One region of the Acetobacter persici genome, then DNA from elsewhere that is predicted to be linked to it. Evidence: riboswitches for the same ligand, from Rfam matches in the RefSeq annotation. Region 1 holds a riboswitch; each other region holds the start of a gene.

Evidence for each region. Region 1 has a riboswitch for cobalamin ahead of JK199_RS03095 (hypothetical protein). Riboswitches for the same ligand answer to the same signal wherever they lie in the genome.
Region 2: another riboswitch for cobalamin. It lies ahead of cobG (precorrin-3B synthase); the one in region 1 lies ahead of JK199_RS03095 (hypothetical protein).
Region 3: another riboswitch for cobalamin. It lies ahead of JK199_RS07800 (CbtB domain-containing protein); the one in region 1 lies ahead of JK199_RS03095 (hypothetical protein).
Region 4: another riboswitch for cobalamin. It lies ahead of JK199_RS07605 (TonB-dependent receptor); the one in region 1 lies ahead of JK199_RS03095 (hypothetical protein).

The regions. Positions count from the first base shown of each region.
Region 1 covers NZ_JAERKU010000002.1:195,411-200,769, reverse strand. Annotated here, with positions in the region: gene JK199_RS03100 (TonB-dependent receptor) at 1-2,106, opposite strand, end outside; cobalamin riboswitch at 2,194-2,403, opposite strand; cobalamin riboswitch at 2,530-2,740, shown strand; gene JK199_RS03095 (hypothetical protein) at 2,780-3,190, shown strand; gene JK199_RS03090 (PepSY domain-containing protein) at 3,187-4,638, shown strand; gene JK199_RS03085 (replicative DNA helicase) at 4,635-5,359, opposite strand, start outside.
Region 2 covers NZ_JAERKU010000001.1:189,240-194,598, forward strand. Annotated here, with positions in the region: gene JK199_RS00855 (precorrin-2 C(20)-methyltransferase) at 1-315, opposite strand, end outside; gene JK199_RS00860 (precorrin-8X methylmutase) at 315-944, opposite strand; gene cobG (precorrin-3B synthase) at 931-2,178, opposite strand; cobalamin riboswitch at 2,307-2,554, opposite strand; gene JK199_RS00870 (aldo/keto reductase) at 2,676-3,731, shown strand; gene panC (pantoate--beta-alanine ligase) at 3,824-4,663, shown strand; gene JK199_RS00880 (RidA family protein) at 4,695-5,045, shown strand; gene JK199_RS00885 (Hint domain-containing protein) at 5,120-5,359, opposite strand, start outside.
Region 3 covers NZ_JAERKU010000005.1:61,996-67,354, reverse strand. Annotated here, with positions in the region: gene JK199_RS07825 (hypothetical protein) at 1-160, opposite strand, end outside; gene JK199_RS07820 (winged helix-turn-helix transcriptional regulator) at 174-410, shown strand; gene JK199_RS07815 (hypothetical protein) at 432-635, opposite strand; gene JK199_RS07810 (glucosyltransferase domain-containing protein) at 744-2,231, opposite strand; gene JK199_RS07805 (CbtA family protein) at 2,354-3,073, opposite strand; gene JK199_RS07800 (CbtB domain-containing protein) at 3,095-3,319, opposite strand; cobalamin riboswitch at 3,360-3,491, opposite strand; gene JK199_RS07795 (adenosylcobinamide-GDP ribazoletransferase) at 3,658-4,512, opposite strand; gene JK199_RS07790 (nicotinate-nucleotide--dimethylbenzimidazole phosphoribosyltransferase) at 4,509-5,359, opposite strand, start outside.
Region 4 covers NZ_JAERKU010000005.1:17,294-22,652, reverse strand. Annotated here, with positions in the region: gene JK199_RS07620 (Hint domain-containing protein) at 1-1,301, shown strand, start outside; gene JK199_RS07615 (CHRD domain-containing protein) at 1,450-1,893, opposite strand; gene JK199_RS07610 (hypothetical protein) at 2,011-2,211, opposite strand; cobalamin riboswitch at 2,326-2,535, shown strand; gene JK199_RS07605 (TonB-dependent receptor) at 2,586-4,889, shown strand; gene JK199_RS07600 (S41 family peptidase) at 4,894-5,359, opposite strand, start outside.

The sequences.
Region 1 (5,359 bases):
CAGCGCATAGTCTTTCAGGGAGAGCGTGTTGGCGTAATCTCCCTTACGGGCTGAGACGTAGCGCATCCCTGCCCCCAGATCGAGCGGCAGATCCCCCACGCGGGACCAGATAGCCCACAGGTTTGCTGTGACCGCAGGCACATCAGGCACCTGATTGCCAGAGGCATCAACCGAGGCACTGGGGTGGAAAGAGCCGTAACGGGAATAGGTATAAGCCACATTGCCAGACAGGCTCCAGTGGCGGTTGAGAACAAGATCCCCCTGCCATTCGACCCCGCGTGATTTCTGGACACCCGCCGTTGCCACCGTATCCGGCCCGGTTGAAACCAGCATCCGCGTCCGGCGAATATCATACAGCGCCAGAGTGGTGGTCAAACGCCCGTCCCACAGGCTGGCCTTCACACCAATTTCGCCCTGCCGGGAGTGGCTGAGTTTTGTAAACTGCCCCCGGTTGGCCAGAAACAGGTTGGAGCCCGGAGGGTCTTCCCCCGTGGTATATACCCCGTAAAGGCTGACATTTTTTGTCAGATCAAACACCGGACCAATACGGAAATTATCCGGGTTGTAGTGCCCCTTAAAACTGGTTGCGGCGTTAAACTGCCCGTTCTGCCGGTAGTTTTGCCGGTCCAGTGCGAGCCAGTCATACCGGAAGCCGCCCACAAGCCGCAGATTATCCCGGATGGTCAGCACGTCCTCTAAAAACAGGCCCGCCTGCACCATCGTGGTGGGGGATTTCATGTACGGATATTCCCCGGAAAACGCCCCAAGTGGCGTGGCGTCCGGGCTGACAAGAGAGACGCTGTCCGCATAGTCCGCAGCCGGAAAACCCCGGTTACGGATGAAGCGCAGATAATAGGCGTCGCCTCCCAGCACAAAACGGTTCTTCATGCCGAAAATGGAAAAATCAAATTGCCCGTGCAGCGTATCCCCAACCTGATGCTGGTTCTGATACACATAAAACCGGTCCCGGCTGATGCTGCCGGGGGCAATGGCATTGCCTGCGGCATCCGTCTGGCCGGGGGCGCTGATGTAAGTCAGGCTTTCCGCGTTGTTCCAGCGCCGTTTGGAATAAATGAAATAGCTGCTGTTATGAAACAGAACATGGCTGTTCACCCGCCAGTCCAGATGCAGTGTGGGCGTCGCGTTGACAGACCCGGCCTTGCCGTCCCGCACGTTATAGTACCGCCACAGGGACGCGCGGGTAAGGCCCAACCCTTTGCTGGAACTTAGCAAACCGCCTACGCGCCCGCCTGTTTGCGACAGATCCACCAGCGGCGTGCCGTAATAAGTGGAAAGCCGGTCCGTCAGATAATCCATGCTCAGCCGCGCGGTGAACTTTTCCGTCGGCTTCCACAGCAAGGTTGTCGTAAAATCATCCGAGTGCGGGTCAGCTCCTTTTACAAATCCGTCAGACGATGTCCGGCTGAAATCCGTGCGCAACGCAAGCGTTTGCGTAATGGGCACGGAGCCACCAATCCCGGCGTTCCACGTATTAAAACTGCCGTAGGACACAAGCGCATTGGCATGCGGGCCATCAAACGTGGGCGTACGGCTACGCATATCCACCGTGCCGCCCACGGCCCCCTGCCCATACAGCACGGAGGACGGGCCTTTAAGCACCTGCACACTTTCCAGATTGAAGGTGTTCTGAGGCCGGTTGACCATGGTGGTCGGGCCAAAATACTGGCCATCATGCAGCACCAGAATCTGGTTGCCGGTAAAGCCGCGCATCATCAGCTGCGCGGGTGACCCCGGAGACCCGCCAGAGGAAACACCCGGCGCGCTGTCTGCCGCGGCCTCAGCCTGAGCATAACCGCGCTGCATCATCAGATCATGCGAGACCACATTGAGTGTGCCCGGCGTGTGCTGGATGGACAGGCCAAGTTTCCCACCGACTGCGGGTGTTATCTGGAGAGGGGCAGTTTTACCATAAGCCGTGATATATTCAGGGCCTGCCACCTTTCTGGCCGGGGGTACTGCTGTCCGTTTTTTATACGGATGGGCAGCGCTGCCTTTCGGGTCTGAGGGATCAGGGGTGGCCGCATAGGCTGCGGGCACGCAACTGATGCCGAACAGAAGACTGAGGGCATAAGAGACTGGACGCACGGGTTCGCTCCAAAACAACGTCACCGCGATGGAGGCACTGAGCAAACCGTGCCTCGCCGCCACATCACCCCGTATGGCAGCTCCGTCCGTGACTTTGGCGTAATGGCAGGTCTCCTGGCTTGCTGGTCCTCGGGTCCTGCGGCTGCCTTCCCCCCTGTGGGTGGCACAGAAAGTGGCATAAACGCCGCAAGCCCTCTCAGCTTACAGTTGCGGGGGCAGCATCGGCTTGGACCGATTTCCCTCTTAGCCTTCTGGCCGCGCACGCAGCCACAAAGCACCATTGCTGCGTGCAGCGTAAACAGGGTCTGAAAAACCTTGTCAACGAACGTGCTGCTTTATACCCCATAAAAAACGGCTCTAAGGCGCAGGCCGTGCACACGTTGCATCCCAGCCTGTTGCGCAAAACCGGCATTTGCGTACAGTCTCTCCCTGTCAGTCAACAGCCCCGCGCAGGCGGGTTAAAAGGGAAGACCGTATGCCGTGCCGCACGGCTCAGTCGGTCGCTGCTCCCGCAACTGTAGGCGGTCTGTCCGTGTCTTTTTGCCGCAAGGCACGCCACTGGTGCACAACCGGGAAGGCGGGAGACGGACGTTTAACCGTGAGCCAGGAGACCTGCTGTTGTCGTTCAGACCGCGCCGCCGGGCGGGATGTACCGGAAGGCAGGAGTATACCAGTGGGACCGTTTTCCCCCTTCCCCCGACCTTTTCAACCAGAAGAGGCATATCACCCGGCTTTTTCCCGCCTGCTCAGCGCCTGCCCGTCCCGCGCTCATGCCTTGCAGGCCGCGCATCTGGCGCACCTGCCGCCTCCTGAGCAGGAGGAGGTCATTGCCCAGAACGGCCACGCACTCTTCCTCAAACTGGTCCCGTCCCTGCCCGCCCCCCACCGGGAACGGGGTGCTGTGCTGGAAGAGGCTTTCCGGCCGCTGCTCCTCACCGCCTCTGACTATCTTGAAGCCATGCCAGCCCTCAGCACGGACATGCCGCCCGCTGCCGCGCAGCGCATTGTGCGGGCCTATGTTGCCGTCCACTGGACGCGCGGCGCCCAGAACGCCGCCATGGCGCTGTATAACAGCCCCGCATGAAGGCCTTCCGCCGGACGCTGTATCTGACCCACCGATGGCTGGGCATTGGCATGGGCCTGCTGATGGCAGGCTGGTGCGCCTCCGGCCTTGTCATGCTCTGGCACACATGGCCTCAGCCGGAGGAAAGCGCCCTGCGCCGTGTTCCGACGGAAATCCACTGGCCCGCCATACTTCCGAAATTGGCTGAACTGGGCAGCACAGAACGCTTTCAGGCTTTTCAGATCAATATGGTAGGGCACGAACCGGTTCTGACACTCACGCCACAGGAAGGCCCACCTTTTGCGCTGGACCTGCGCACCGGCCATGCGGGGCGCATCCCCCCGGAAGATGCTGCTGCCAGCGCCATCCGATACGCGCGGGCCACCGGCGCACAAGGCCGCCCCGTCTTTGATGGCCTGACCACAGACGACCAGTGGGTTCTGGATACGCATGGCCGGGAAAATGGCTTTTATCGCTTTCTGTTTCCCGATGCGGCGCACACGCAGGTGTACGTCTCCTCCCTGACCGGAGAGGTCATGCAGGCCACAACACGCTCCACCCGCCTCTGGGCATGGGTGGGGGCTATTCCACACTGGCTTTACCCGGCGGTGCTGCGCAAGCACCCGGCGGTTTGGAGCGACGTCGTTATTCTTTTGTCTGGCACAGGAGTTTTTCTCACCGTTACCGGGCTATGGATTGGCGTTTTGCGCCTCCGCCGCGCCGCCCCTTTTACCCCTTATAAAAGGTGGCATGGGGTCCATCACCTCAGTGGCGCGGTGTTTGGTGTACTGGCCCTTTTATGGGTTACAACCGGGCTGCTTACCATGTCTCCCGCAGGCCTGTTTCAAAGCAATCCAAACGCGACCCGCCCCCTGCGCGTGACTGGCACGGCGACCGGCGCGGAGATCCATCAGGTTCTCTCACGGTTGATAAGTGCCGCACCACCCGGATGCACCGGCATAAAAACGGCTTTTCTAAACAGCAAAGTTTTTATGCAGATCACGGAGCAAACCGCTGCCGGCCTCAGGAGCCGGAGACTGGATGAAGCCCTCACTCCAGCCCCTCTCACCCCAGAGCAGATCAGGCAGCCCCTGCAGTCCGCAGGCTTGCTGAAAACGCCGGACGATCTGACGTTTCTAACGCAGGCGGATGCCTATTACTTCAGCCGCCCCACGCATCAACGCCATTTTCCCGTCTGGCGGGCACAGGCGGCGGATGGCACCTTGACCTATCTGGATGGACAGTCCGGCGCTGTGCAGACCATTCTGGACGGCCCTGCCCGCCGGTCCCGCTGGCTGGTGTACGGGTTTCATGATCTGGATTTTCAGGCCGGACTGCGCAGAACCCTGACGCACCGAAGCATTGCCGTGCCGTTATTATGTGGCGTGTTCTGCGTTTTTCTGTCCGGCGTTCTTATCGGCATCAGGCGGCTGCGCCGCACCAGCCTGCGTGCAGCGGGCCGCTCTTAGTGATGCGGCTCCTCATGCACCATATCGAGATCCGCAAAACGTGTGAATTCACCTTCAAAGAACAGATGCACGACACCGGTGGGGCCGTGACGTTGTTTTTCCAGAATGAGTTCGGCCTTGTTATGCACAAGGCTCATTTTACGTTGCCAGTCATCCAGCGCGGCTGAGTATTTTTCCATGGAATCAAACGCTGTTTCCTTGGGCATACGCTGCTGGAGGTAATATTCATCACGATACACAAACATCACGGAATCCGCGTCCTGCTCAATGGACCCGGATTCACGCAGATCCGAAAGCATGGGGCGTTTATCTTCCCGGCTTTCCACCTGACGGGAGAGCTGGGAGAGCGCGATAACCGGCACTTCCAGTTCCTTCGCAATCGCCTTTAAGCCCTGTGTAATCATGGAGATTTCCAGAACGCGGCTTTCCGGGCGTGTACCAACGGAGGGACGCATAAGCTGGAGGTAATCCACCACCACAAGGCTCAGCCCGCGCGTGCGCTTCAGCCGGCGGCAGCGGGTCCGCATGGCGGAAAGCGAGATCGCCGGGGTATCGTCAATCACCAGCGGCAGGCGGGACAGTTCACGGCTGACGCGCACAAAGCGGTCAAACTCTTTCTGCCCGATATCCCCACGACGGATTTTTTCACCGGACACTTCCGCCTGCTCGGACAGAATACGGGTGGCCAGCTGCTCGGCCGACATTTCCAGCGAGAAAATAG
Region 2 (5,359 bases), on a different contig from region 1:
CAGCAGAGCGACGTCCCGCCCCTCTTCCAGAACCGCAGCAAGATCCTCCGCACAGCGATCATAAAACGCATGCATGTCGATATGGTAGCTTGGGTCTTTAACGGAAATTTCGGTGGTAAACGGATAAGCCAGCCGTATTTCCTGCGTTGTGGCAGCAATATGCGCGTGCGCGATGCGGCGCGCGTGCCCCTGTGTGTCATGCCGGCAGAAATAGGCCACAACCGGCACCCCTTGCAGGGTTTTAACAGCCCGCAGCGTCATCAGGTCCGGGTCTCCCGGCCCCACGCCCACCACATGCAGCGTTCCGCGCACCATTACTCCACCTCACTCGCCAGCGCATTGACAGCCGCCGCGGCCATGGCACTCCCCCCCAGCCGCCCCTGCACAACCAGCCATGGGATATCATGCCTTTTTGCAAGGGCCTCCTTGGATTCCGCCGCCCCGACAAAGCCGACCGGCAAACCAATTACAGCCGCAGGTTTTGGCGCACCGGCATCCAGCAGTTCCAGAAGATGGAACAGGGCTGTAGGCGCATTCCCGATTGCCACAACGGCCCCGGCCAGCTTTTCCCCCCACAAGTCCAGCGCTGCGGCAGACCGGGTGTTGCCAATCTGCCGCGCAAGGTCTGGCGTGCGCGCATCCCGCAGGGTGCACACCACGGCATTATCCGCAGGTAGACGCGCACGGGTAATGCCATGCGCCACCATCTCGGAATCACACAGAACAGCGCAGGATTTTTTAAGGGATTTTCTTGCGGAAGATACAAAATCCTCCGTCATCATCACGGATTGTGCTACATCGACCATGCCACAGGCATGAATAATACGAACAACAATCTGGGCCTGCTCGGTGGAAAAACCGCTTAAGTCAGCTTCTGCGCGAATGGTCGCAAAGGAGCGTTCATAAATGGCAGCGCCATCGCGGATATAATCATAAGGCTGCATTTTTAACATCTCCTTCAGACAGAACCTGTCTCACGACCTTTGCACCATCACATTCCGGCACAACGCAGACGGGTTGATCCCCCGCGCGTCCGTTCCGGATCACGCCATATCCCTCCGCCCCGGCAACCAGCGTGACTGTCGCACGCCCCGGATGCGCACAGCCTTTGGCACACCCGGAGACGTGCATCTCCATCCCCTCCGGCAAAAGCGGAGCCAGTTGCAGCGCCAGCCGCCCTGTGTCGGCGGAAGCCTGCCCACAGCCTGACGCACCAATGCAGGCATAGACCCGCAAGCGCGGATCACTTGGATGCATAACAAGCCCTGAAATTTCCGGCATTTTCCTTAATCCGCCAAAAATCAGGCTCCCCCACGGTGTCATGCGCAAAATGCCCTCACCGGTCTGCGCAACATCTGCACAGGCCCGCAGCGTTGCTGCCGTCAGACGCCCCAGCGGCGCAGCCACCGCATAAAGATGGCCTGTCAGATGTCCGGCCCTCTGAACCAACGCACGACCGTGCTGCCTCTCTGTTCTGGCAGCATGTACCCATGCAACCCCGATTTCTGCAAACAGTCTCTGGGCAATAGCAGGCCCCCGCAAAGGGCGCATGGCCTCATGGCATTTTATAAAAGCACCCGCCAATGCAAGAGCCGTCTGCACAGCCTCAGACAAACCCTGCGGCTCTGAGCGGGCCTCACCACAGACAACGCGCCAGCCTCCCCACTCAGAAGCCGGGTTTTGTACAGCCTGAAGCATGATATCAGCCTGCAAAGACCCAACGGGGAAAAAACCACCGCCATCGACGCAAAACCCGAATTTATCAGGCAAAGCTGAAAGAGCGGGAGAGCCGATCAACCCGGCCCTCAACGCCTCCGCACACAGCATCGTCTCCCCCGCACAGGCCGGGTCCACGCCCGCCAGAGGGGATATCTGAAGTGCGAGCCGCCGTTCAGCATCCGGGTCTGCCTGCCCGAGGCCCGCCGCTATCATCCGCTGCGGGAAAGCACGGGCCGCTTCCGGCGCGAACCCCCGCAACTGCACATTTCCCCGGTTGGTCAGGCTGATCTGCCCGTTGCCGTCCTGCTCCGCAACATTGGCCAGCAGATGCGCCTGCGCTGCGGTTATCCGGCCCAGCGGCGGGCGTACACGTACCAGCCAGCCATCCGCCGCCTGCATGGGGGCAAACAGACCTGGGCACCATCCCTTCACCACTGGGGCAGAAAACGCGGCAGACATGAACACCCTTCAGTCAACACACAGCACAAGGCCGCATGGGGGTGTTCATCACAAGGCCATCAGGACAAACCAGATAGTAGCGCGTTGACCCAACGCACCATCACGCTCCGGACACCCCGCCAGACATGACACTCAGCACAAAGATGGCAGGTCTCCTGGCTCATGACACAAAACCCCCGGCGCTCCGGCAGTTTTCGCCTGTTTCCGCCCTTCCCGGAGCACGCTCCAGTGGGTCAACACTCCCAAAAACAAGAGTGCGGAAAACACGCCTGATGTCACATACAGTTGCGGGGGCAGCGACGGCCAAGAAACAGAAGGGTTCTCACCGTACTTCCCTTTTCATCCCCTGACGGGAACCATCTGCCCTTTGTTAAGCAGGCTCTCTGGTGGTTGTCAAAACAGAGTGAACGCCCTGACACCCTTGAAAACGTCCCTCTATACTGCCAGTTCAAAACGGTCATCCGCGTTCACTCTTCACCCACACGGAGAACAGCTTCATGCAGTATCGTCAACTTGGCCGGTCTGGCCTGCGTCTTTCTGCCCTTACCCTTGGCACCATGACATTTGGAGGCAAAGGGGACTTTGCAAAGACGGGGAATACCGACACAGCCGGGGCGCGCCGCCTGATTGACCTGTGCCTGGATGCGGGCATCACCATGTTTGATACGGCGGATATCTATTCCTCCGGGGAATCCGAAACTATTCTGGGGGAAGCCCTGAAAGGGCGCTCGCAGGAAATTCTGGTCACGACCAAAGCCCGCTTCCGCACGCAGGACGGACCAAACGGGGCTGGTTCCTCCCGCCTGCATCTCATTACCGCGTGTGAGGCCAGCCTGAAGCGCCTCGGCCGCGACCATATTGATCTGTATTATCTGCATGAATGGGATGGTCAGACCCCACTGGATGAAACACTGGAAGCCCTTGATACGCTGACCCGTTCCGGAAAGATCCGCTATAGTGGGGTTTCCAATTTCTCCGCGTGGCATATGATGAAAGCGCTGTCCGTTGCTGAGCGCAACAGGCTGATCGCCCCGGTATCCCAGCAGATTTATTATTCACTTCAGGCACGCGATGCAGAGTATGAACTGCTGCCCGCGGCTGTGGATCAGGGGATTGGCGTGCAGGTCTGGAGCCCGCTGGCAGGGGGCCTGCTCTCCGGCAAATATCGCCGTAACCAGCCAACACCCGCAGGCCGTCAGCTTGAAAATTTTGGCGAACCCCCGGTGCATGACAAGGAAAAGCTTTTTGATATTGTGGAAGTGCTGCTTGCTATTGGGGAAGAGCATGGCGTTTCCGCAGCGCAGGTCGCTCTGGCATGGACCATGCATCGCCCGGCCATTACCTCCGTCATTGTGGGCGCCCGCACGGAAGAGCAGTTGAAAGACAACCTGAAAGCCGCGGAACTCACGCTGTCGGAAGACCAGCTCAACCGCCTTAATCAGGCCAGCCAGCCTCCCCTGCTCTATCCCTACTGGCATCAGGCGAGCACCGCGGCAGACCGGCTCAGCCCGGCAGACCGTGTGCTGCTGGAACCATTCCTGAAAACACAGTAAGACGGCCCAGGACGGACAGTGGATTTCCCGGCAATCGTGCACAGACCGGGTAGTCCTCTGTCCTGCGCTTTTACTGCAAACCGGGATGCGTCATGAAGCTTGTAAGAACCAGACAGGAACTGACCGAGATTGTCACTCAGTGGCATAAGGACGGGGAGACAATCGGACTGGTGCCCACCATGGGGTCTTTGCATGAAGGCCACTTGACACTGGTGCAGGCGCTGGACGGCAAAGCTACCCGGCGGATTGTGACGATTTTTGTCAACCCGATCCAGTTTAACAACCCGGATGATTTCCAGCTCTATCCGCGCGGTCTGGACGCGGATGAAGCCCTTCTGGCACAAACCGGCGTAGTGGATGTTCTGTACGCCCCGGATGAAACCCAGATTTACCCGCCCGGCTTCTGCACGCGCATTACTGTTTCCGGCCCGGACAAGATGCTGTGTGGCGGGGACCGCCCCGGCCATTTTGATGGCGTGGCAACAATCGTCACCAAGCTGTTCATGCAAACCCGTGCCGATATTGCCGCGTTTGGGGAAAAAGACTTCCAGCAGCTTTGCATTATCCGCCGGATGGTAACGGACCTGGACCTGCCCGTGACCATTCTGCCCGTGCCCACCGTGCGGGAAGCTGACCATCTGGCGCTATCCTCCCGCAACAGGCGGCTCACCGCTGCCCAGCGCCAGCAGGCCACCCATCTGCCACAGGCTTTGCAGGATTGCGTTGCCGCGCTGAAAGCCGGAAAACCCGTGGCCGCCACGCTGGAGCGCTGCACACAAACCCTGCAAGACGCTGGGTTTACAGTGCATTATCTGGACCTGCGATCTGAAAAAACTCTGGCGCCGTCAGAAAAAGCTGACCCCGGCACCCGCCTGTTTGTTGCGGCCAGCCTTGGAGACATCCGGCTGATTGATAACATGCCGCTTGCCTGACACCACCGGATAGAAAACTGGAAACACATCCATGACCATTACACGTCTTGACCCCGAAGAACGCCTGACCGGCGCTGTCATTTACAACGGGCTTGTGCATCTGGCCGGGCAGATTGCTGATGATGCCACTCTGGATGCGGAAGGCCAGATGGCCGATATCCTGCGGCAGGTGGATACCCTTCTGGCCAAAGCGGGCACAGATAAAAGCCGCCTGCTTTCCGTGCAGATTTTTCTGGCGGATATGAACGATATGGCAGGCATGAACCGCGCATGGGACGCCTGGCTGGACCGGGACAACAAACCCGCCCGCGCGACGGTCGAAGCAAAACTCGCCAGACCGGAGTGGCGTGTGGAACTGACCGGCATTGCCGCGCTCCGATAACACTACACTCTTCAAAAAATGCAGGATCTGCCAGAAAAAGCAGACCCTGCATCCCATTTCAGACCTTCAGACTATCAGGCCGTTTTGACCTGCGTTTCCGCTGTCTCCTCAGCGCGGATAATATAGGGCCCCGCTGCAAGAATCTGGAGTGAGAGGATGCCCATTTTTCCCTCTTTCAGGTAATCACCCAACGGAAGCTCCGCATCCCCATTGGTCCACACACACTGCGCACCTTCCGACGGGTACCAGCCAGCCGGTTTTACAGCCTGACGATGCGCACTGATGTCATGCTGACTTTTGGCGCAAAACAGATG
Region 3 (5,359 bases), on a different contig from region 1:
TTTGCGCCAGTGCAAATGTGAGCAAGACACTCGGCCAGAAGGCGTCCCGGATGTGAAAATACCGCATACACGCCACATCCAGCGGGATAAAAATAAGGCCCGCGCCAATAAAAATGACGATTTTCTGTGTGGTGTCTGACAGTTCTGTCATCTGGCGCATTTCAAAATCTTCCATGGATCGAAAATGTGCGGGTCAACGGGAACAGGCCGGGCTTGTCAGCCGCCATGTGCAGCAGATCATGCCGCCCAGTGTGGAGTATCGGCTGACACCCGCAGGCCAGATTTTTATTGAACCGATAGAAATGCTCTACACATGGGCCATAGACCACACGGCAGATCTTGACGCTCTGGCCGCCCAGCAGTCCGCCGGGTCCACAGCCCAGACGGCGGACGCTGAAGAGGACCCGTAAAGCTCTCCCTGAAAGAGCGCGTTATTTTTTACGGGTTTTCTGGCGGTAAACGGCGAGGACCAGCAGCAACTGCATCCCAGCCAGACCACCGTCAAGCAGCCCTTTTTCAAAATCTGCGACCGGAAGATTTGAGACAGCCAGCATCAGTAACGGCGCGAAGGGAATGAGAAGCAGGGTCTGCAAGGACTTGTTTTCAACAGCCTTTGCTTTGCACCGTGTACGCATTTTCCAGATCCTTTTCCGGCAAACGACTCACTGACAAACCGTAATAAAAAAGCTGGCATATCCTCCGGCAGGGCGCAAGGGCCTTTGCTGCGCGGCACGCTCCGTGCGTCACAGCCCCGTCAGGCGTGAGGCAAACCTGTGCCCGTCCCGGTACACCGCAAAGCGGGGTGTTTCATGCAGCAGGTGGCTGGCCTTCAGCAGGGCGTGCGCCGTTTCCCATTCCGCAGGTGTATGTTCCCGGCTGTCTATGCCCACCTGCCGCAGGCGGATATAGCCAAAAAACGCATCATCACTTATTTGCTGGCGCGGCAGCACGTCCGCCAGATAGGGCAGGGCGGTAATGGCGTTCCGCACAATGGGGGCCTCTGCTTCCGTGCCGTAGAGGAACAGATCATCTCCGGGGCGGAAACCGGCTTCATCCAGCATGCTGGCCAGCCGTTCCACCTGTTCCTTTTCAAACTGTTCCTGGGCCTGCATGGCGTTTCCAAAATCAAAGGACACCACATAAAAATACAGGAGCGGCACAACCGCCAGCCAGCGGAGTTTCTGGCCCACAGCCGTCTGTAGAAAAAACAGATTGGCCAGAATAACGCAGGCGGAAAACGACATAAAAATCCGTGGCGCAATGACCGTATCCGCCAGAATCAGCACAATCCCCGGCACCAGCAGCACAAGGAGAAATGGCACGCTCACCAGTGCCAGCGCGTTCAGCTTTGCAACTCTGTCTGTCCGGCGCAGGGCTGGCAGCACACCAGACCACACAAACGCCGCTCCGAGCGCATAAAACAGGCCCAGAACAACGCCCGGCCCGCCATGCAGGAGGGAGGCCAGCAGGGCGCGTGCCTGTTGCAGGTTGTTCCACAGCATCCCGGACAGCACATCATGCAGGCTCATGGTCCCGCTATGGGGGCCAGCGTAGGAGCCATGCACAAAATGGCGGATAATTACAAAGTGATACATACCATAGGTTACGCCCAGTGCGGCCACCCGCAGGCCCAGTGCCCGCCATGCCGCCTGATCCCGCCCTTCACAGGTGTCACACACAAATAGCAACACGGCGAGGGCCAGAAATGTGTTCAGCGCAGGCTGATAAAAACACATGACCGCAAACAGAAAAGCCGCGCATGTGGCAAACAGCCGTCGGCCAGACCAGCCCTCCGGCACCAGCGCCGCCAGAACAGCGCAGCTCTGGGCCATAAGCATTGGCAAGGCGTCGAATTTATAAGACAGATTTTCCAGAAAAAACGGCTGCACCGCCAGCGGCAGCGCGCACAGACAGACGGAAAGATCATCCATCCTGCGCCCGCGCAACAGCCGCGCGGCCAGCAACGCCCCGCTGTATGAAAGAGCCAGCAGGCCCAGAATCTGCCCCAGCGGAGCAAGATCAAGAACATTGCGGCTGCGCAAACCCAGCGTATTCATCAGGAATGTCGAGAAAATGCGCCCGCTGCGGCTCCATGTGTAGCCGTATAAAACGCGCGCGTTATCATCCATATACGGCACGTTGACCAGAAAAATGGGCAGAGCAAACAGGCAGCTTAACAGGAAAAGCAACCAGACATGTCTGGAATGTAGTTTAGGCCAGCTCTGGTCCATACCCGCCACACAGCTCCTTCTGGTCACTAGGGTGCTGGTGTCTGTTATCGCATCATCTGTTTTTCAGAAAGAGCAGGGAGGGAGAAATACCCCTCACCTGCGCGCTGTGCAGCGGGGGAGGTTTAGCTCCGGCTGCGGCCCAGCAGCACCGGCGTTGCCAGCGCGCCAAAAATCAGCCCCATGCTGCCCCACAGCGCCACCTGCATGCCAAGGGCAGCTTCCCGGAAGCGCCACAGCACCACGGCAGGGAAGCCGTCCGGCACTTCATTCACATCCGGCAGGCCAAACTGCACAAGGGCGGCCAGCCCCACAAAGACAGCGCCACCGCACAGCCAGCCGGTCCAGTTATCGCGCACCTGCGCCACTTTCTGGCCAATCAGGCAGGCAATGGCCGCCACACAGATGGAAAGCGCAATCATGACAAAATAGGTTTCCGTCCGCAGCGCCAGCGTGGCGGGGTTCCCCACGGCAGGCGGGTTGGGCGGGTATTTCAGGTCCGGCACCAGAACCACGGTCACAAACCCGGCGGCAGCCAGCAGAAGCGCCAGCACGCGGGGGGAGGAGAAGGACAGCCGCCCGTAGGCAAAGGAAAACACCAGCGCAAACAGCCCGCCAAACCCCGCGCCATAAAGCAGCGTGGCGGCGGCCAGACCATAACTGGCCTGCACGGACCGGCTGACCATTTCCGGCTCCGGGGCAGCCCCTTCCGCCGCACTGCGCGCAGCCTCAAACGCAATGGCCAGCGCCACCTGCGGTTCCCCAAACAGGCGGGCAAACGCAAAGGCAAGTGCAGCCGCAAGGCACCCGGCAATCATGCCGCGTGCCAGCAAACGTCCAGCAATCATCAGAAAAAACCCTGCGGTTTAGTGGCAGGGAAAGCCCAGCAGATGGCGGCCATCATGCACAAATTCATGCACTTCATGCCCGGAAATCAGGGAAACAGCCCCCTGTTCCGCCCCCACAAAATACAGCATCAGCACGGACAGCAGCAGGCCAAACACGGCCCAGGGCAGCAAGGCGCCAACGGGAATGGCAACGGGGGCAGGTGCGGCAATACCCTGCGCGCGGGGGGAGGAAGGATGCATCATCAGACAGGCTCCGCTGGTAAAAACGCGTTCCGCGGTGAACAGAAAAACAAGGCTGGAGGTCTGACTTCCCGCTTGCAGCAAGCGGATTACAGTGGCGCGACCGTGCCGGATTTCCACCAGCTTCCCCAGATCAGCCTTTAGTCTGAACGGCCCCTGCGCCCCTGTCAATTTATTCAGCCCCCGTCTGGCCCTGCCCTTCCGGCAACCCCTCGTCTGGCAACCGCCCGTCTGGCCCGCATCCACAGGGCTCTTGCCTGCACTGTCTTATTGTTCTTCCGTGTTGCCCGGTTGCCCGGTTGCCCGGTTGCCCGGTTGCCCGGTTTTGCGCGCGGTGCGCCTCAGAGCACGGCTGTCAGAGCCGACAGCACACAACATTCAGTAACAACTGCCGCCGCGCCCAGCACATCTCCCGTATAGCCTCCCAGCATCCGGCGGGCCGCGCCTCCCACCAGAATGCAGGCCATCAGAGCAGCCCCCGTGGCCACAAGCCCGGACTGGAGCCACATCAGGTTTTCACGGGAAAGCCGGCCGCCCATCGTTGCGGTGGGAGCGTAGAGCATTTCCCGCAGTATCCCGCCCATACACCCCGCGGTCAGAAGCAACCCCATCCATAACGGCCCGCGCGGCAGCGGACTGAGTGAGCGGGCCAGACCGTCGGGCCGGGCCGGGGGCAGGTAGGCGGCCAGAACCAGCAATGCCGCGCGCGCCAGACAGCCGGACACAGCCAGCGCCAGCACCGCCATAGTTGCAGGAAGAGCCGCAATGGCGGAGGCCCGCACCAGCAGGCTCAGGCTCAGGGCCAGCACGCCGTAACTGCCAGTCCGGCTATCGCGCATAATCTCCAGCCGACGCGCCCGTGTGGCCCCGCCGCAGCCGTCCGCCATGTCAGCCAGTCCGTCCTCATGCAGGCCGCCGGTCAGCACACACTGGAAGGCCAGCGCCAGCCCTGCCGCAGGCAAAGCCGCCATATGGCTCAGCCGCAGCAGCCAGAACAGCATCCCCACCAGCCCGCCAAGGCCCGCGCCGATCAGCGGCCAGCACCAGATAGAACGGCCCATAGGCCAGAGCGCCGTGCTGGCCCGCTGCGCGGGGGACAGCAGCCAGCTTACCGGCAGGCGCGTCAATAAACTCAGCCCACAGGCCACATCCAGCCGCACCCGGGCCGCACAGGATTCAGCCGGGGCAGGCTTCATCCTGTGCGGCCTGAAACCGCAGCCTGCGCAAAAGTCGCCATGCCATTATGGCACGCCACCGCCGCCCGCAGCAGCGGGACCGCCAGTGCCGCGCCGGAGGCTTCCCCCAGCCGCAAACCAAGGTCCAGCAACGGCACCAGCCCCAGCCCCAGCTTTTCCGCGAGCCGCGCATGGCCTGCCTCGGCAGAACAATGGGAAAGGCGCGTATGGGCCAGTCCCCCCGTTGCAGCCTCGCTCCGAGCCTGATCTTCAAGCCCGGCGCCAGTCTCATTACCAGCCTCAGCTTTGGCCTCGGCGTTACCTGCGGCCAGCCGCGCCAACGGAGCCACCGCAGCCGTGCAGACAAATCCATCCAGCAACACCGGAATGCCGGAATGCCGCGCCGCCAGTGTCGCCCCCAGCAAAGCCGCGAGTTCATACCCGCCCAGCCTGCGGGCTATTTCCAGCGGGTCATAGGCAGGTGTTACTGCGCCCAACTGCTTTGCGCGTTCGCTCTCCGCCGCAGAGGCCCCCTGTGTCGCCGCCATTTCTGCCTTATGGTGCGCCAGAGCGGCATCAATCACCCGCGCTTTATGCGCCACGCCGGGGGCATCCAGCCCGGTGCCGCGTCCGGCCCAGTCGGCCCCGGTGCCGCCAAACAAAGCCGCCGCCAGAGCCGCTGCCGCCGTGGTGTTGCCAATGCCCATTTCCCCCAGACACAGCATGTCACACGCATGCGGCACGGCGTCATACCCTGTCTGCACGGCGTCCAGAAAGGCTTCTTCCGTCATGGCCGGAGCCGTGGTGAAATCCGCCGTGGCAGCCAGCCCGCGCACAGACACAACCTGCAACGTCGCGCCTGCCACAT
Region 4 (5,359 bases), on a different contig from region 1:
GCCTGACGATTTCCGGTCTGGAAAATGGTGGGACTGTCAGCACCGTCATCAGCGGCTTTAGTGGTACTGCCCCCGGGAATTCTGACAGTATTGATCTGGCAGGTGTTTCTGCGGACGGGGTGTCCTATGCCTACCCGTCAGATGATCAGGTCGTGATCACGCTGGCTAACAAAGAGACCATTACCCTCAACATTCCCGGTGTTAAAGCAACGGGCTTCGAGCTGGTCAGCAATGGCAACGGTGGGGCTCTGGGTGAAGTCTGCTTCCTTTCCGGCACTATGATTAAAACCCCGGCTGGGGAAGTCGCCGTTGAAACCCTCCGTCTTGGCGATGAAGTCACGGCGTATGTGGACGGTTCTCTGCAATCCCGCCGCATTGTCTGGGCCGGTAAGGCCCATGCTGAAGTGCGCACTCATCTGGCGGACGATCAGGCAGGATATCCGGTGCGCATTTGCAAAGACGCTATTGTTGAAGGCGTGCCGTATAAGGATATGCTCATTACCCCGGAACATTGCCTGTTTTTCTCAGGGCGCTTTGTCCCGGTTCGTATGCTGGTGAATGGCGCTTCCATTTTCTATGATACGTCCATCACGTCCTATGACTATTTCCATGTAGAAACGGAACAGCATTCCGTTCTGATGGCCGATGGCATGTTGACAGAAAGCTATCTGGATACAGGGAACCGCCGGACGTTCTCTCAGTCTGGTTCTGTTGTGGCTCTCGGTGGCACACCGCAGGACTGGGCGACGGACGCGGCTGTTCCGCTGAGCGTGGATCGTGCCTTTGTAGAGCCGCTGTTCCATAAGCTGGCAGGCCGGGCAGAAAATGTGTCTGACCGTCAGGTACCCGACAAATCTACTATGACAACCAATCCGGAGCTGCATCTGATCACCCAAACGGGTGCTATCGTTCGTCCGGTATCTCAAAAAGACGGACAATATCGCTTCATGCTGCCGCCGGGCGTCGCATCTGTTGAGATCGTCTCCCGCGCCAGCCGCCCGAGTGATGTGATTGGTCCGTTTGTGGATGATCGCCGTATGCTGGGTGTCGCCATTGGAAAAATCCATCTGATGACAGCCAATAAGACGACCAGGATCACCGCACATCTTGAGCAGGACAAACTGGCTGGCTGGTATGCCGCAGAGGCAGATTATGCCTGGACCAGTGGCCATGCTCACCTGCCGCTGCCGCTTATGATCAGGCGCTCAATGAGCCTGCTGACGCTGAATGTCTGCGCGGCCGGCCCTTACCAGCAGACAGATGCCACGCCGGAGCCAGAAACTGCCGCTCACTCTGCCTGAGCCGTCGTAAAAACTGAGTCTTAAGAGAGAATACCGGGGCCATCCTGTACAGCACAGGATGGCCCCGGAATTTTTTTACCTGCACGCTGTCATGTCGTTTGAGAACCTCGGTGCTGAACGAGTGTCTCACCTCTTCGCACGGAATTCGTTACTCACTCTTCCCCAGCCACGCCCGCGCCTCTCCTCCCGGATAGGCTTTGGTATGCAGGTTCAGGTAAACACGCCCGTCCTGCAGGTCACGTTCTGTCTCGCTGCTCAGCATCACGCTGCCACTCAGCGGGCTTTTATAGGGGCCATGCACTGTCACCATTGCTGGCGCGTCCTTGCCGGGCAGGGCAGGGCCATGCAGATGGGCCATGGTCACCGGGCCGGTCAGGCCGTCCCATGTCACGGTGTAGCGCAGCACATGCGCTCCGGGGTAATACAGCGCCATCACTTTGCCCTGCATGTGGGCGGGCGCGCCATGCTCAGGGGCCAGAGTGCCGGAAAACAGCATACTGCGCTGGGCGTGTGCCGGAGCAGCCGCCATACCAGCGCCAAGCAGGCCGGCAGCCAGCACCAGACTTAAAACCGGTTTGCGGGGCAGGGTCATCACGGCAACGTCCTCATTCCGTTAGAAAACGCGCAGCACCCGAAAAAACGGGCACCGCCACAGCTTCAAAACGTCTCAGAGGAAAGACCGTTGCTTCCGCTCACAAAACGTGAGCGGTTATTCAAAATCCCGCATCACGCCTTCACGGTCAGGCAGGCGGTCCGGTGTGCGGCTAAAATGGACGCGGGGCTGCGTGCCGTCCGCTTTCATTTTCTGGCGCAATGTTGCCAGCCACCGCTCCGTAGCAGCCTCCCGCAACGTGAGGGCCGGGGCAGTTTCGGGTGCGGGGCTGGAAGACTGAGGCATCATCGTGCTCACAAGGCAGAAAGATTTCAGACGCCCTCTTCCTATACGCTTCGGCCCCTCGCACGGTGTGACGTTTTTTTGAAATCACCATCCCCCAACCCTTGACCGGCCCGGAACCCATCCCCTACCTCTGCGGCTGTCGAAGGTCTCGCGCAAGCGAGTGAAAAGGGAACGCTGAAGAATCCGGCCGGGCCATCAGTCCGGGGTTCAGGCAGCGGCTGCCCCCGCAACTGTAAACGGTGCGCTGATGCCTCACGCCACTGGCCCAAAAGGCTGGGAAGGCGCATCAGATCCCCCTCCGTGAGCCAGGAGACCTGCCTTCGTCGCTCAGTCATGATAGCCGGACGGGGTGCGCCGGATATCGGGGAACAGGTATGGTCCACGTCGTGTTTCCGCGTCCTGCCGGGCGCGGGCGCTCTCCGTTTGTCGTCGCGCTGCTCTGCGCCTCCGCTTTCACCACCCTCACGGCACAGGCGGCCCACCGCGCAAAACCCGGCGGAGGGACTGCCAGACGCACCGCGACAACCACAGGCCCGCACGCCCCCCAGACCGGCGTTCGTCCTGCTTCCGCTCAACGCCAGCGCGCGACGTCCGGCACCCCCTCTGCGGACCGCCGTCCCCCGGTCTCCGCCCAGAAGCTCCTCGGCCACAAAACGGCTGACGCCCACGGGGAAGAACATCTTCAGGTGATCGCCTCCCACACAGACCCGATTGGCCGCGCGCTCACCGCCAGTCAGGGCAGCATTACTGCCAAAGAACTCCGCCTGCGCCCGGTGTATCGCGTGGGCCAGTTGCTGGAATCCGTGCCCGGTCTGGTTGTCACGGCCCATTCGGGCGAGGGCAAAGCCAACCAGTATCTGCTGCGTGGCTTCAATCTTGATCACGGCACAGACCTCGCCAGTTTTGTGGATGATATGCCGGTGAATGAACCCACCCACGCGCACGGGCAGGGCTATACGGACGTCAATTTCCTCATGCCCGAACTTGCGCAGGGGATCGACTACACCAAAGGCCCGTTTTACGCGGATGTGGGGGATTTTGGCGTCGTCGGGTCCGACCATATCCGCCTGACGGATGATCTGCGCGGGCAGGCCACCGGCAGCCTCGGCACGCTGGGGGACCAGCATGCCTTTATTGGCGATACAGCCCATTTCAAAAATGGCGATAAGCTGCTTGGCGCTTTCTCGCTCGACCATCTCAATGGCCCGTGGGCGCATCCGGATAATTTCCGGGGCATCAAATCCGCTGCCCGCTACACCCACACAACAGAACACACCAAATTCAACCTGACTGGCCTGTATTACCGGGGCCTGTGGAACAACACGACAGATCAGCCACTGGAAGCCTATCAGAAAGGCCTGATCAGCCGTTACGGCTCTCTCGACCCAAGTGATGGCGGCTATTCAGAACGGTTCAGCGTCTCCGCCCATCACGTTCTGCATCAGGATAACTGGCAGCTTAAAACGTCCCTCTATGTTGTGCATAGCCGCCTGACATTATGGAATGATTTCAGTCATTACCTGAATGACCCCATCAACGGGGATCAGGAACAGCAGGATGAAACCCGCACCACCTTTGGTGGCACGTCCGCCTATCAGCGGCATGATACGGTGCTGCACCGTGCAACAGACACCACTTTTGGCGTACAGGGCCGCTGGGACAGTATTTATATTGACCGCCGCCACACCCACCAGCGGAAAGTCCTGCCGGACTGCCCGGACAGCAGCGTGCCCACAGGCCGGTATGTCTGTAATGCCGATACAGTATCTCAGGGCAATGTCGGCCTGTTTGGCCAGAATATTACGCACTGGCTGCCCTGGCTGCGCACTGTTGTCGGCCTGCGCGGGGATTATTACGGCGGTTCAGACCACAGTCTTGTTTCCGGCTATAACGGCAAGGTGCATCAGTGGCTTTTCCAGCCCAAGGGCAGCCTGATTTTTGGCCCGTGGTATAAAACGGAGTTTTATATCAGCGCAGGGCAGGGCTACCATTCTAACGATATCCGTGCCGTGCTGGGTACCGTCCCGACCGACGGCATTGCCAACGGGGCCATCGCCACGCCCTTCATGACACGCGCCACCAGTGAAGAACTGGGCGTGCGCACCAATATCATCCCAAAACTGAATTTACAGGCAGCCTTTTTCCGGATCGATTTTAGCTCGGAACTGACATATGATGCGGATGAAGGCGTGAATGACGCCGGCGCCCCCAGCCGCAGGCAGGGGTTTGAACTCTCCGGCCAGTATCACCCGCTATCCTGGCTGGAGCTGAATGCAGATATCGCCTCAACCCATGCCCGTTATTTTACCGGCAATCCCGGTGTGTATGGTCTGCCGGGGCTGTATGTGGCCAATGCCCCCAATTTTATCGGCTCGTTCGGCCTGCTGGCGGACCACCCCTGCGGCATCTTTGGTGGCGTGCAGTTCCGCTGGCTCGGCTCCTATCCGTTGATTGAAGATAACTCCATGCGCTCACACGGCTATAAGGAAGTGAATCTGGATGTCGGCTACCACATCACAAAATACCTTCAGGTGCAGGCCAGTCTCTATAACCTGACCAACACCCACGCCTCTGCCTCCCAGTATGCTTATGATTACCGCCTGACCCCCACATCCCCGGTTGAAACAGGCTCCACCTATCATCCTCTGGAACCTCGCTCCGCCCGCTTCTCCGTTACGGCGAATTTCTAAAAATCTATTGGAGTGTTTGAGGAAAGCTGTTCTGCATCCACTCCTCCGCCGCCCGTAACGCCGCATCCGGGTCAGCCTGCACGTCATCCGGCTGCACTGGCCCCTCATAGCATTGCCCTCTCCGGTCACATTCATGCTCGGTCGCCAGCGCCAGCATCCCACCGTCCGGCAGGGTGAAAGTTGTGTTGCCGGTAGTCTGGCCGTGTGTCGCGCGTCCAAAAAACCGTGTCTGAGGGCGGCCTTTCAGCGCAATGGCAACCGCCTCGCCCGCGCTGGCAGTCTGCGGGCCAATCAGAACCGCCACAGGCACGCGGGCTAAATCCGGCCCGGTTGCCTGCACCTGTCCGCTCCCCTGTATTTCAGCGCGCCAGGGTCTGGACCGCTGGCCTGTCCGGTCTTCAAACACGCCCAGATCCCCCGAGCCAAGCAGGGGTTTTAAAATCCCGAGCATCGCCCACATATTCCCGCCC